DNA from 4 places in the Bowmanella denitrificans genome. Region 1 is predicted to be linked to each of the others. Evidence: predicted binding sites of a transcription regulator. Region 1 holds the regulator's gene; each other region holds the start of a gene.
What was found. Region 1 encodes sigma-54, which starts transcription at its own class of promoters, with help from an activator protein. Its sites were predicted from a motif close to GTTGGCACGNNNNTNGNNT; they were not measured.
Positions count from the first base shown of each region.

Region 2: flhA (flagellar biosynthesis protein FlhA) is a predicted target of sigma-54. The motif match lies at 1,894-1,912, and genes of this name have one in related genera.
Region 3: ABD028_RS12775 (FlgO family outer membrane protein) is a predicted target of sigma-54. The motif match lies at 1,288-1,306, and genes of this name have one in related genera.
Region 4: pdsR (proteobacterial dedicated sortase system response regulator) is a predicted target of sigma-54. The motif match lies at 1,579-1,597, and genes of this name have one in related genera.

Region 1 covers NZ_BAAAEI010000008.1:78,604-81,899, reverse strand. The annotation lists gene ptsN (PTS IIA-like nitrogen regulatory protein PtsN) at 1-43, opposite strand, end outside; gene hpf (ribosome hibernation promoting factor) at 102-389, opposite strand; gene ABD028_RS09380 (RNA polymerase factor sigma-54) at 417-1,895, opposite strand; gene lptB (LPS export ABC transporter ATP-binding protein) at 1,975-2,700, opposite strand; gene lptA (lipopolysaccharide transport periplasmic protein LptA) at 2,705-3,223, opposite strand; gene lptC (LPS export ABC transporter periplasmic protein LptC) at 3,213-3,296, opposite strand, start outside.
Region 2 covers NZ_BAAAEI010000023.1:379,763-383,058, forward strand. The annotation lists gene leuA (2-isopropylmalate synthase) at 1-1,058, opposite strand, end outside; gene flhA (flagellar biosynthesis protein FlhA) at 1,948-3,296, shown strand, end outside.
Region 3 covers NZ_BAAAEI010000014.1:48,423-51,718, reverse strand. The annotation lists gene ABD028_RS12780 (FlgO family outer membrane protein) at 1-649, opposite strand, end outside; gene ABD028_RS12775 (FlgO family outer membrane protein) at 658-1,200, opposite strand; gene ABD028_RS12770 (PAS domain-containing hybrid sensor histidine kinase/response regulator) at 1,409-3,296, shown strand, end outside.
Region 4 covers NZ_BAAAEI010000031.1:138,277-141,572, reverse strand. The annotation lists gene pdsS (proteobacterial dedicated sortase system histidine kinase) at 1-808, opposite strand, end outside; gene pdsR (proteobacterial dedicated sortase system response regulator) at 812-1,510, opposite strand; gene pdsO (sortase-associated OmpA-like protein PdsO) at 1,699-2,418, shown strand; gene ABD028_RS21875 (DUF1993 domain-containing protein) at 2,491-3,006, opposite strand; gene trxC (thioredoxin TrxC) at 3,028-3,296, opposite strand, start outside.

The sequences.
Region 1 (3,296 bases):
CACAGGAAGTGCAATCAAGGGAGAGGATGTCTTTGATTTCCATGCTGAGTTTTGTGTTGTGGCCATAAACAGGCGGGGCCTGTTTATGGCTTTGTTTGAGCCTAATGGCGTTTTATTTTTTCCTTATGCTTGAGCACCTGGCGATCAAGCTTATCTATAAGGCTGTCAATGGCGGCATACATATCGGTATGCTCGGAGGTGGCAAAAACCTCGGCACCATTGAGGTGCAGAGTGGCTTCCGCCTTCTGATTAAGTTTCTCCACATTCAGGATAACATGGACATTGTTAATATGATCGAAATGTCGCTCCAACTTGGTAAATTTGCTGTCAACATAGGCGCGAAGAGAATCGGTGATTTCAACGTGATGACCAGTAAGGTTGATTTGCATAATGCCTCTTCCTTTTGTTGGTAAGTCTTAAAGCAGACTCTTGCGTTGGTTGGATGGGGGAATCGATAAGGATTCCCGGTATTTGGCGATTGTCCGCCGGGCAACCATAATGCCTTGCTCGGCCAACAACTGCGCAATCTTGCTGTCACTCAGCGGTTTGGCGGGTTTTTCTGCCGCCACCAGTTTTTTAATCAGAGCGCGGATAGCAGTAGACGAGCACTCGCCACCACTTTCCGTTGCCACATGGCTGGAGAAGAAGTATTTCAGCTCAAAAATGCCACGTGGTGTATGCATATACTTCTGGGTCGTAACCCGGGAAATAGTGGATTCATGCATATCCACCATTTCTGCGACATCATTCAGCACCATTGGTTTCATGGCCTCAGGGCCATATTCAAAAAATCCCTGTTGCTGCTGTACTATGCAATTAGCCACTTTAAGTAGCGTTTCATTCCGGCTTTCCAGACTCTTGATAAACCATTTGGCTTCCTGCATATGAGAGCGGATAAACTGGCTGTCGCTGGAATTTCTGGCATTGCGGCTCATGGCCGCATACTGCTGATTGATACTCAACTTGGGCAGGCTATCAGGGTTTAGTTCTACCACCCAGCGGCCATTTTTCTTAGTCACTGACACGTCTGGAATAACGTACTCTGGTTCACTGGTGACGATGGCGCTGCCTGGCCTGGGATTCAGGGTTTGCAGTAACCGCAGTGCTTCACGCAGTTCGTCTTCTTTCAAACGTGCCTTGCGCATCAGGGTACGGTAGTCTTTGCTGGCCAGCAGTTCGCTATGCTCCAGAATCAACGCCTTGGCTTCTTCCAGCCAGGGGGTTTCAGCGCCAAACTGACGAAGTTGCACCAATAGGCATTCTTGCACTGAACGCGAGCCTACCCCCACAGGATCAAACATCTGGATACGTTTTAACACGCATTCCACCTCATCCAGTTCCACTTCTTCGTCTTCGATATCCAGACTCTGCAGAATGTCTTCGGTGCTGACCGTAAGATAACCTGACTCATCAATGCTATCGATAATAGCGATAGCAATAGCGGTGTCAGTTTCACTGAAAGGGGTCAGACGCATTTGCCACAGCAAGTGATCCTGAATGCTGTCGGATGTTTCACCCTGGTAAATATTGTCCTCATCTGAGCTGGCGGCTGAGGAGGAGGGGCCTGAAGAAGCGCTGTAATACTCATCCCAGGTAGTATCTACCGGTAAGTCGTCTGGTAATTCCTGTTTTTCCAGCGCTTCGCCGGTTTCCATGCGGTCGTTGTCTTCGCTATTGGCAGAAGCACTGTCGTTGCTGACATTGTTGAGGTCCTGATCGTCGCCGGTGGAAAAATCCTGGCCGTCATCCGCTTCCAACAAAGGGTTGGATTCCAGGGCTTCCTGGATTTCCTGTTGCAGATCCAGGGTCGACAGTTGCAACAGACGAATGGCCTGTTGCAGTTGCGGCGTCATGGTGAGCTGCTGGCTGAATTTTAGCTGTAATGCGGGCTTCATCTACTTCTTATTATCTTCCAATGGCCTTCAGGGTATTGATATGGTCGTTCATGGCAAGTTCAATGCCTGTTTGGCTTAACTATAGCTTGAATTGCTCACCCAGGTATACATCTCTGACCTGCTTGTCGTTAAGTACCTGTTCGGCTGAGCCTTCCGCAATTAATTCACCATGACTGACAATATAAGCTTTTTCACATACATCCAGGGTTTCACGGACATTATGGTCGGTAATCAGAACGCCGATGCCTCTGTCTTTCAGATGATGGATAATCTTTTTTATATCGCTGACCGAAATGGGATCGACACCGGCAAAGGGCTCATCCAGCAATATAAATCTGGGGTTGGCTGACAAGGCCCGGGCGATTTCCACCCGGCGTCTTTCTCCTCCGGACAGACTCATGCCGGTGCTATGACGGATATGGTTGATGTTAAATTCATCCAACAATGCATCCGCCTCCTGCTCCCGTTGCTCCTGGTTGAGATCCTTGCGGGTTTCCAGAATCGCCATCAGATTTTGATAAACGCTTAGTTTCCGGAAGATGGATGACTCCTGGGGCAGATAGCCAATGCCCAGTCTGGCCCGCACATGCATTGGTTGGTGGCTGAGTTCCTGGTCATCAATAAATATCTGGCCTTTGTCCATGGGAACCAGGCCAACAATCATATAGAAGGAAGTGGTTTTTCCTGCGCCATTGGGGCCGAGCAAACCCACAATCTGTCCGGTACTGACTTGCAGGCTCACGTCACGCACCACCTGGCGATTTTTGTAGCTTTTCGCCAGATGCGAGGCCTTAAGTGTTGGCATGAATTTACTTCTCCTGGACCGGTTTCTTCTTGGGCTCTGGCTGGAAAATTGTTTCTACCCGGCCATCACCGTCGTCCGAGCCTTGTGCGACTAACTGTTCCTTCTCCATATTGAACTCAATGTTATCACCGCTAACACTGCTGCTGTTTTGATGTAGCTCAGCATTTCCCTTTAAGGTCAGAGTTCGTTTATCCACCTGATATTCGATATGATTGGCCAACGCCCGAATACGACTGCCGTCGGCCATGGTTTGTTGGTACTCGGCCGGTTCGCCTTTGGCAATAAAAATTTCCCGTCCTTTACCTTGTTCGGCATTCACTTCCACTTCATCGGCATCAATACTCAGGGTGCCTTGGGTGATTTTCACATTTTCGCGAAAAATGGACACTTTATTGATACCGTCACCGGACTGGTATTTGGAGGCCACCTTAATAGGTTCGTTAAAATCCTTATTGATTGCTGCAGCGGAAGCACTCAGAAGAACGGCCGCCGTCAGCACATGCAGTTTAATTTTATTTACCATAGATGGTCTCTACGTGATCCAGTAGTTCAAATTGTTTGGTGTTCAAATCTGCGCTAAAACCATTGCCTCTGAT
Region 2 (3,296 bases), on a different contig from region 1:
AAATCATAATCTTCATCTTTGTAACCCAGCTCATGCATACGATGCTTAATGACATGGCGGCCTGAGCGGCTGGTCAGATTCAGATGGTTTTTGTTAATGCCGACACTTTCCGGTGTCATGATTTCATAGGTATTTTGCGCTTTTAATATGCCATCCTGATGAATGCCGGAAGAATGGCTGAAGGCATTGGCGCCGACAATGGCTTTATTGCTTTGTACCGGCATATTACATATCTGACTGACCAGCTTGGAGGTACGGAAAATCTCCTGGCTGTTAATGCCGGTTTGCAAGCCCAGCATGGCTTCGCGGGTTTTCAGGATCATGGCCACTTCTTCCAGCGAGCAGTTGCCGGCCCGCTCGCCAATACCATTGATGGTACATTCAATCTGACGTGCGCCGTGCTGCACGGCGGCAACAGAGTTAGCCACTGCCAGGCCCAAATCGTTATGGCAATGCACGGAAATCGTGGCCTGGTCGATATTCGGCACCCGGTTAAACAAGGTCTGGATAATGGCGCCAAATTCGCTGGGGATGGTATAACCGACCGTATCGGGAATATTCACCGTGGTGGCACCGGCCCTGATGGCGTTTTCCACCATCCGGCACAGATAATCGATGTTGGTGCGTCCGGCATCCTCGCAGGAAAATTCCACATCGTCGGTGTAGCGTCTGGCATGTTTGATAGCGGCCACCGCCATGTCCAGCACCTCATCCTGAGACTTACGCAATTTGGCACCCACATGAATATCTGAGGTGGCGATAAAGGTGTGGATACGAAATTGTTCAGCAACCTTTAAGGCTTCGCCGCAGGCGTCGATGTCATTCATCACCGCCCGGGACAAACCGCAGACGGTGGCATTTTTCACTTCCCTGGCAATGGTTTGTACAGATTTAAAGTCACCCGGGGAAGAGACCGGGAAGCCAGCTTCGATAATATCCACCCCCAGTCGCTCAAGGGCCAGGGCAATCTGCAGTTTTTCCTTCACACTCAGACTGGCAGGTAAGGCCTGTTCGCCGTCCCGCAAGGTGGTATCGAATATCTTGACTCTGTTTGTCATGGTCTTTCCCCTTCTTGGTTGACCCCGGCACCTTCACACTTGGTTTTTACTTGGTATAAAAGTGAAAAACCCGTGCTGTGCACGGGTTTTTCTGAATTTCTGCCTGTTTCTCGGCTACAACCTACCCGTGCAATCTTGCTGCCATAAGGAGGAGTAGAGAGAGAAATTTTTGCATTCGCTGTTGCCTGTATTTGGAACAGGCATATTAGTATCTTTTTCGGCTATTGACGTCAACCAGTAAGGGTAAATTAATTCGCTATTGGCTTGCTTTAAATGGCATAAGCGCGATTTTATCCCTTTCCTGGTGGAGTATCTCGAAAGGCTTATCCTAACAATGTCGAAATTTCTGGTTGTCCAGTTATTGGTTGTCAGGTTTGTAAGTGGTCAGTAATCAGTCTTCAGTTGGCAGAGCCGGAGCGAACCTGAACTGCCAACTGTAAAGTAACCCGGGATTTGAAGTTATTGTTGTTGGGCTTAAGCCCAACCCACAGTGGGTCGAAATTGATTTCGACAGCAAAGCTCAGATAAACACAACGAGTCAGAATTGATTCCGATAGCAAAACTTAGTCTAAGCACCGTGGGTCGGACTTGAGTCCGACAGAATTAAAGTCGTCAGTTCCAAGTGGTCAGTAATCAGTAGTCAGTTAGCAGAAATCCGTTGACAGAGCGCGAGGGCGAGTCAGACTGAACAGCCAACAGCCAACAGCCAACAGCCAACAGCCAACAGCCAACAGCCAACAGCCAACAGCCAACAGCCAACAGCCAACAGCCAACAGCCAACAGCCAACAGCCAACAGCCAACAGCCAACAGCCAACAGCCCACTTAATTCAGCCAATTGGCGCACTAATTGCAGTACCAGTGCAGCCGTCAAATTCCCGTTGTTAGATTATGGAACTAAGCTCCTACCTGAACCGATTCGACAAAAACTCTGTAAAGCAGTTCACCTCCGGGTTGGGGGCACCAATAATCCTGCTGGCCATTATGGGCATGGTGATATTACCCATGCCGGCATTTCTGCTGGATGTACTGTTTAGTTTCAACATTGCTTTGTCGCTGGTGGTCATCCTGGTTGCGGTATTTACCAAACGCCCCATTGATTTTGGCGCCTTTCCGCTGGTGTTGCTGATTGCCACAGTATTACGTCTGGCATTGAACGTCGCTTCCACCCGTGTGGTATTGCTGGAGGGGCATGAAGGCGGCGATGCCGCGGGTAAGGTGATTCAGGCCTTCGGTGAAGTGGTGATTGGCGGTAACTTTGCCGTGGGTATTGTTGTCTTCGCCATCTTGTTAATTATCAACTTTAAAGTGGTTACCGCGGGTGCCGGACGTATTTCTGAGGTAAGTGCACGCTTTACCCTGGACGCTATGCCGGGTAAGCAAATGGCCATTGATGCGGATTTAAATGCGGGCTATATCGATTCCGATGAAGCCCGTCGTCGCCGTCAGGAAATTACCACAGAAGCGGACTTTTACGGCTCAATGGATGGTGCGTCAAAGTTCGTAAAAGGTGACGCGGTCGCCGGTCTGTTTATTATGTTGATCAATATCGTCGGCGGTTTGTTTATCGGCATGATTCAGCATGATCTCAGTTTTGGTGATGCCATTGAGATTTATACTATTCTGACCATAGGTGACGGCCTGGTGGCGCAGATCCCGTCACTGCTGTTATCTGTTGCCACGGCCATTATAGTTACCCGTGAAAACGATACCCAGGATATGGGTAGCGAGTTGAAGAACCAATTGGGTAATCGCCGCGCGCTTTATATCACCACCGGTATTTTGTTTGTGATGGGGATTGTGCCAGGGATGCCACATCTGGCGTTTTTAGGCTTTGCACTGTTGGTTGGCGGCTATGCCTATTTTGACTGGTGGCGGGAACAACAAGCCGAACAGCAGCAGGCGGCTGGCGAGCTGGTACCTGAACAGACCCGCGCACCCGCAGAAGTCAAAGAGCTGGGCTGGGATGATGTGCAGCATGTTGACACTATTGGTCTGGAAGTAGGGTACCGGCTAATTCCCCTGGTGGACAAAAGTCAGGGGGGTGAATTGCTGACCCGCATAAAAGGGGTGCGTAAAAAGCTTTCCCAGGAGTTGGGTTTTTTGATCCCGCCCGTGCATATACGTGACAACCTGGACTTAAATCCCAATACCTACACCATCGCTATGCTGGGCGTCACTATTGGTGAGGCTGATATCAGCCATGATCAGGAACTGGCCATTAATCCCGGTCAGGTGTT
Region 3 (3,296 bases), on a different contig from region 1:
TAAGTAACTTAACGCCTTCAGCGGGCTTGGCACTGTTTAACAACGCATTGGCCACATCAGCCGGCAAGAAGCCCTGCGCTGATCCCACCACCATCTTGGATTTCATACCCACCACCCTGGCATTAATCAGATACCCGCCCTGATGCCTTGCCAAGGTGCCGGTGATCACATATTGAACCGGCTGCTTAGGTGAGACTTCCAGATAATCGCGACTCAGGACAAAATCGCCCTGCTCAGTGACCCGGATAAAATCACTGGTCTTAATATCAATAAGCGGAATACCAAACTGATGGATCTCATGCATAAAACTTTCTGCAATCTGATTGCCCAACAGATCAGCCTGGTCAAAAGGGCCATCCAGGAAAACAAAACTGCTTACCGCCACTGGCGTCCTGACACTGACAAACTGCAGGTTGTTGACTAAATCCTGCATGATGCCGCGCACGTAGTGATTGATGTTGTGCAACTGCGGATCCCGCTTCTCGGTATTTTGCCCCGGTTGCTGCTGAAATTGCGGCCGATATTGCTGCCCAAACCCCAGACTGGCCTGGTGTGCCTTTGACAGCGCTTGCTCCTGCTCGTTGTCAGCCAATGTCGTGCATCCACTCAGAAATAAGCTCAACGCCACAACTGGAATCAATGTTTTCATCATGCCCCCTAGTACTGGCCGCGGTAGATCAAATTATTTCGATTGACGACCTTGCCCTGCGGCCAGGCCACATCATTGGGCAGGTAATCCGTGGCGGCGGCCACTACCCGTTTGGCTGGCAATTCAATCAGGCGCAGGTTAACCATCAGGCTATGTTGCTGCTGCGAGTAAGTACCGGTTAAAAAATACTGCAGGTCTACTTGCTCGCTGAGCGCTTCTACGTCACGGGACAACATCAGGTCCCGCCCGCTTTCGATATGCACCGCTGGCAAGGTTTTAAACTCGATCACACTCAGTCCGGCCTGCGTTGCAAAAGTAACCAGACTCTCTTGAATCTGCAGGCTCAGAGCGCGGTGCTCCGGCAAACTTTTGCCACCTTCCAACTGGGCGGGCAGAATCGTGCCGATGGCCAGTGGCGAGCCTGGATGTATGCGCCCGGCAGTGTCAAACATTTGTCGAATCATGCGTTCCACGTGCAGATGCAGATTATCTTGCTGGTCTGCGTAACTCTGCGTGCTGAGTGCCGCTTTGTTAGCACAGCCCGCCAGCATAAAGAGGCTTAGGACAAGGCAACACATTGTGACTAGAGGTTTCATTTAGGATATGACCAACGTTTTATTCGCTATCTCAGCTCAACAACGCAAATATCACGCCAACCCGTTACTTAAACCTGGCAGTTTAGTTGTACCTTGGTGCTGTGGTAATCCCCAATACTCCGACGTATAGTAACAAAGCCCTTATTTTTCATGTTGTTGCCTTATGTTTAGTATCTGGCTTCTGACCTTGCTAGCGGTAATCTACCTGGCCCTGCTGTTTGCGGTAGGATTCTGGGGCGACCGTTACCACAGTTCTGCGGGCCAAAGACAACGACCCGTTATCTACAGTCTGGCATTGGGGGTGCATTGCACATCCTGGGCCTTTTTCGGCACTACCGCCCAGTCGGCCACTTATGGCTGGGCCTTTACCCCAACTTATGTGGGTAGTGTGCTGGCTTTCGCCCTGGGCTACCCGTTGCTGGTGCGTATTATCCGATTATGTCAGCAGCACAATATTAGTTCGCTGGCCGATTTTATGGGCAGCCAGTATAAACATTCCCATTTTATTGCGGCCTTTGTCAGCCTGATTTGTCTTATCGGTGTGATGCCCTACACGGCATTGCAGCTGGACGCCGTGACCACCAGTGTCAGCCTGCTGGCCAATGATCAAACCCAATGGCCTGGTGGCATCAGTTTTTATGTAGCACTGCTGATGGCTATCTTTGCCATTTTGTTTGGTACCCGCAGCCTGAGCCTGACGGAGAAACACCCAGGATTGATGCTGGCTATTGCGTTCGAATCCTTGGTAAAAGTGCTGGCTTTGGTGTTGGTAGGCCTGTTTGTTTGCTATCAGATGTTTGATGGCATACTGGATCTGCTCGGACAAGTACAAGTTAACCCGGACACCCGGCAGATCTTGTCCAGTACCCAGTCGGCCCCTCTGGTATACCTGTGCCATATGCTGCTGGGCTTTTTATCCATGTTCTGCCTGCCACGGCAATTTCATGTGAACTTCATCGAAAACAATGGTGAATTAGAACTGCAACGCGCCAGATGGCTGTTCCCCTTGTATCTGCTGAGCATTAATCTGTTTGTGTTGCCCATTGCATTAGCGGGTAAGTTATTGCTGCCCGAAACCAATGCCGATACCTATGTACTAGCCTTGCCCATGCTGGCCAATAGCAGTTGGTCAGCGCTGGTGGCATTTATTGGTGGGCTGTCTGCCGCATCAAGTATGATCATTGTGGCAACTCTGGCCATGGGGGTCATGATCGCCAATAACCTGATTACCCCGCTGTGGCTGAAACTACACTTTCGCGCCGATCAGCACCAGGTACTGCGCCCCTCTGTGCTGCTGAATATTCGCCGTTTTACCGTAGTATTGGTAATAGGCTTATCTTACCTGTATTCCCAATATTTAAGTCAGGCCGCCCCACTGGTCAACAGCGGCATTATCGCCATGGCGCTGCTGGCTCAACTTGCCCCAGCCATGCTGTTTGCACTTTATTGGCAGAACAGCAGTCGTCTGGCGGCGCTTTGTGGCATCGTAACCGGATGCTGGGGCTGGGTCGTATGGCTGTTATGGCCAAGTATTAAAGCCAGCTATTACTTTGAGGCCGTGCCCAGCGATCACATGATGAGTCAGGGGGTGGTAGCTAGTCTCAGCATCAATCTCATCGCCTTTATGCTGGTAAATTGGCTGCGTGGCAGGTTTAAACAAACGAGCAGCATGCTTGAGGCATCGCAGCCTTCAGTGCCCACCATTCGCATTGGCACCTTACTGGCTGTGACACAGCGGATCCTGCCCAACACGCAGCAAACAACACTGCAGAAAAGCCTGGCTGATGCAGACAAACAAGCTTATGCCAGTGGCTTGCTGATTCAAAAAGTGGAGCGGGAACTGGCCGCTCAGGTTGGCAATGCCGGGGCGCGTATTTTACTGTCGGCGCTAACAGAGCAGCACAGTGTTCCGATCGATGAGCTGGTGGGATTGGTGGAAGAAGCCAGCCAGAGCTATCAATTTAACCATGAATTACTGCAGGCCTCTGTTGAGCATATTGAGCAGGGCATCAGTGTGGTCGACAGACACCTTAAACTGTTGGCCTGGAACA
Region 4 (3,296 bases), on a different contig from region 1:
GCACTGTACCGAGTTTGTCTTCTTCCCATACATTTGAGGTGCCAATCGTCGCCAGGGCCTGCCCACCCGGACTATCCACATCGGTAACAGCAAAACTGAGTTTACTGCCAAGCAGTTCCAGGGGAATACGTAATTCAATATTGTAACCCTGAGGCGTTTCCCGCCATGCGCCCTGAATGCGGTTCTCCGGCCTCAATGGCTGGTTGCTCAAACTGTCCTGAACATTCATTTCATATGGGGTCAGCCAGCCGGGTTTGGCTGTGGCGATCAGATAACGGCGAAAATCCCCCGCAGGCGTGGTAAAGGCGATTTGTAAATAATCATTGTTGTCCACGCTCAGACTATTGGCGGGCCGATACACCACATGATCGTCTGACACTTCAAAATAGGCATACAGGTGCTGACGATACTTACCAATAAGATGATTAAAGCTCAGGCTGACCGGATTGTTGCCATCGCGCTGGCTAATCAGGTGATCCTGCCCATAGTGCAAAGCATGCTGCTGCTGACGCCAGTCTGACAAATCACCATCCAACCGGATAGGGTCGACAATTGGGTAAGCATAGAGATCCCGGCCTTTCTCAACACTTAGGTAACTGGCCTGGGCATCAAACAGCTTTGGCCTTTCATGCAGCGCCGTTGCCACCGCTCGTACAGTACCCAGCAACGTTCTTTCCTGGCCGGCACGCAGATACTTTTCCATTTCCCACACATATTCATAGCCAAGCCAGGGAATACTGAACAAAAAGCCTGACAACAGTAGCAGCTTGAAGCGCAGGCCGAAAAGATGAAACTTACGTAGTGCCAAACATCAGTCCCTGTCACTCGTCCAGCGGTAACCCATACCATAAACGGTATCAATACAGTCAAAGGCATCGTCCAGTTGTACAAACTTTTTGCGGATGCGTTTGATATGGGAGGTAATAGTGCTGTCGTCCACCACCACGCGGGCGTCCTGCATCAGGTGCTGGCGACTTTTCACATGGCCGGCAAAACGTGCCAGGGCATGCACCATCCAAAATTCAGTCACGGTTAAATCCACCGCCAGCTCTTTCCAACGCGCCTGCATACGGTTCAGATCCAGACTCAGACTGCCACACTGAACCTGCTGCTGCTTGTCGTCGGGTTGACTGAACGCTTCCATACGTCGAAACAGTGCTGAAATGCGGGCTGTCATATGTGGCATGCTGATATCTTTGGTCAGATAGTCGTCCGCCCCCATGCGTAATCCCGACACGGTATCCAAATCCGAATCCCTGGCAGTCAGGAAGATGATCGGCAAAGTTGGCGACATGCCACGCAGTGACTGACAGAGCAGAAAGCCGCCGTCGATTTCATCCTGTAACCCTATATCTATGATGGCTAAGTCAGGCAGACGTTGTTCAAAACCACTCATCGCCTCGCGGCGATTGGCATAGGTCGCAACCTGATAGCCCTGACGTCTGAGGACCGCTGCATAATTCTCACGAATGGCGGCTTCATCTTCAACAATGGCAATTCTTCTACTCATAACAACAATCCTCTTGCATGAGGCGGACTATACCTTAAACCACACCATAAACTAGCCGCCCCGGGCAAATGCCATGTTTTTGCCACAATTCATCGGCGTATTGCCTTTATTGCTCCTCTTTTGTGCCAGCCAACAGCGTTTTAATCAAATTGTCGCAACACACATATTCCCTTGTAAGGAGAGCATTGATGAAAAAGTTAGTATTGGTTTCAAGCATGATGATGGTTCTATCCACCCCAGCCCTGGCCAACCAGGAGATAAAGAAAGCGGAAAACATCGGTTTCGGTTCCGGCCTGCTGGTGGGCGCTATTGCTGGTGGTCCACTGGGCGCCATCATAGGTGGAGTCTCAGGTATCTTTGTCGGCCACTCGGTGGCAGCTGACAAGGAAATGAAGTCAATGGAAACGGCCCTGGCGCAAAATGAAGCAGAAATCAATCAACTGCTGGCATCCAATCAGCAGCTTCTGACCCGCCTGCAAAGCAGCGAGGAGAAAAGTCGCATGCAACTTGCCTCGCTTGGCGAACAGGAGCAAGCCGGTAAAGATAGCAATCTAACCATGCATGTACAATTCCGCACGGGCTCCAGCACGCTGGAATCCATCTACAGCCAACAGCTGACTGAACTCGCCGATGCGGTGAAACGCAATAAATCGATGAAAGTTGAGCTGGCTGGTTTTGCTGACCGCCGAGGTGACGAACAGCGCAACAAACAACTCTCAGCTGAGCGGGTAGAGTCGGTGAAGCAATTACTGGTCCGCCAAGGCGTACCGGCATCCCGAATCAGCAGTCAGGCCCTGGGAGAAGCCAATCCACTGGACAGCACTCCCAGCCTGGATGGCGATGCCTTTGACCGCCGGGTAAGTCTGCGCCTGAGCGTAGACGATATGCAAACCGCTGCGACTCATTAATCACTAGTTAGCTTCATTCTCCGATTCCTCAACCCTTTGGCGCCTGGCAACAGGCGCCTTTTTTGTTGAAGCTCAGACCCCGCCAACCTTACCCAGGTAATCACGTTTACCCAAATCCACACCAATATGGCGCAGGATGCCGTACGCCGTGGTCAGATGAAAATAAAAGTTGGGTAGCACAAATTGGGTCAGATAATCCTGGCCGTTGAAATTCAGGGTGATGCTGGGGAAATTCAGCACAATGGCCTTGTCGTCACTACCTTCAAATTGCTCGGCATGAAGTTGTTCAAGAAACGCCAGGGTTTTGCGCACTCTGGCCTGCAATTCCTGCAGGTTGGTTTCATCGTCAGCAAAACTGGGGTTGTCCTGACCTGATAACCTGGCGCCGCAGCCTTTGGCCGTATCACAGGCAATTTGTACCTGCCTGGTTAAAGGCACCATATCTATAGCCAGCCGACTGGCGGCCATCACGTCAGAGGCAACCTTCTTCTGTTCGGCAAACGTCTCAGCTTTACCAAGGATCACCAATAAGTTATTTAGCCCCTGCATAAGCAGAGGAATGGATGCATTGAACATAGACAGAGACATAAAGACTCCAGATTGTGTGGTTTAAGTCAGCGACTGCAGTTGTTGCTGCAGCCACTGGTGGAACTGTTGTTTAGGTAAGGCACCAGATAGTCGCGTGATTTCCTTACCATGGTGAAAAAGTATCAGGGTTGGAATAGAACGTATACCAAACTGCCCGCCACTTTGGGGGTTTTCCTGGGTGTCCAGTTTGATAAACCGGACCTGCTGCTGCATTTGGTTGGCAAGGTCACTGAATATTGGGGCGAAACCCACACAAGGCCCACACCAGGGTGCCCAGAAATCCACCAGCA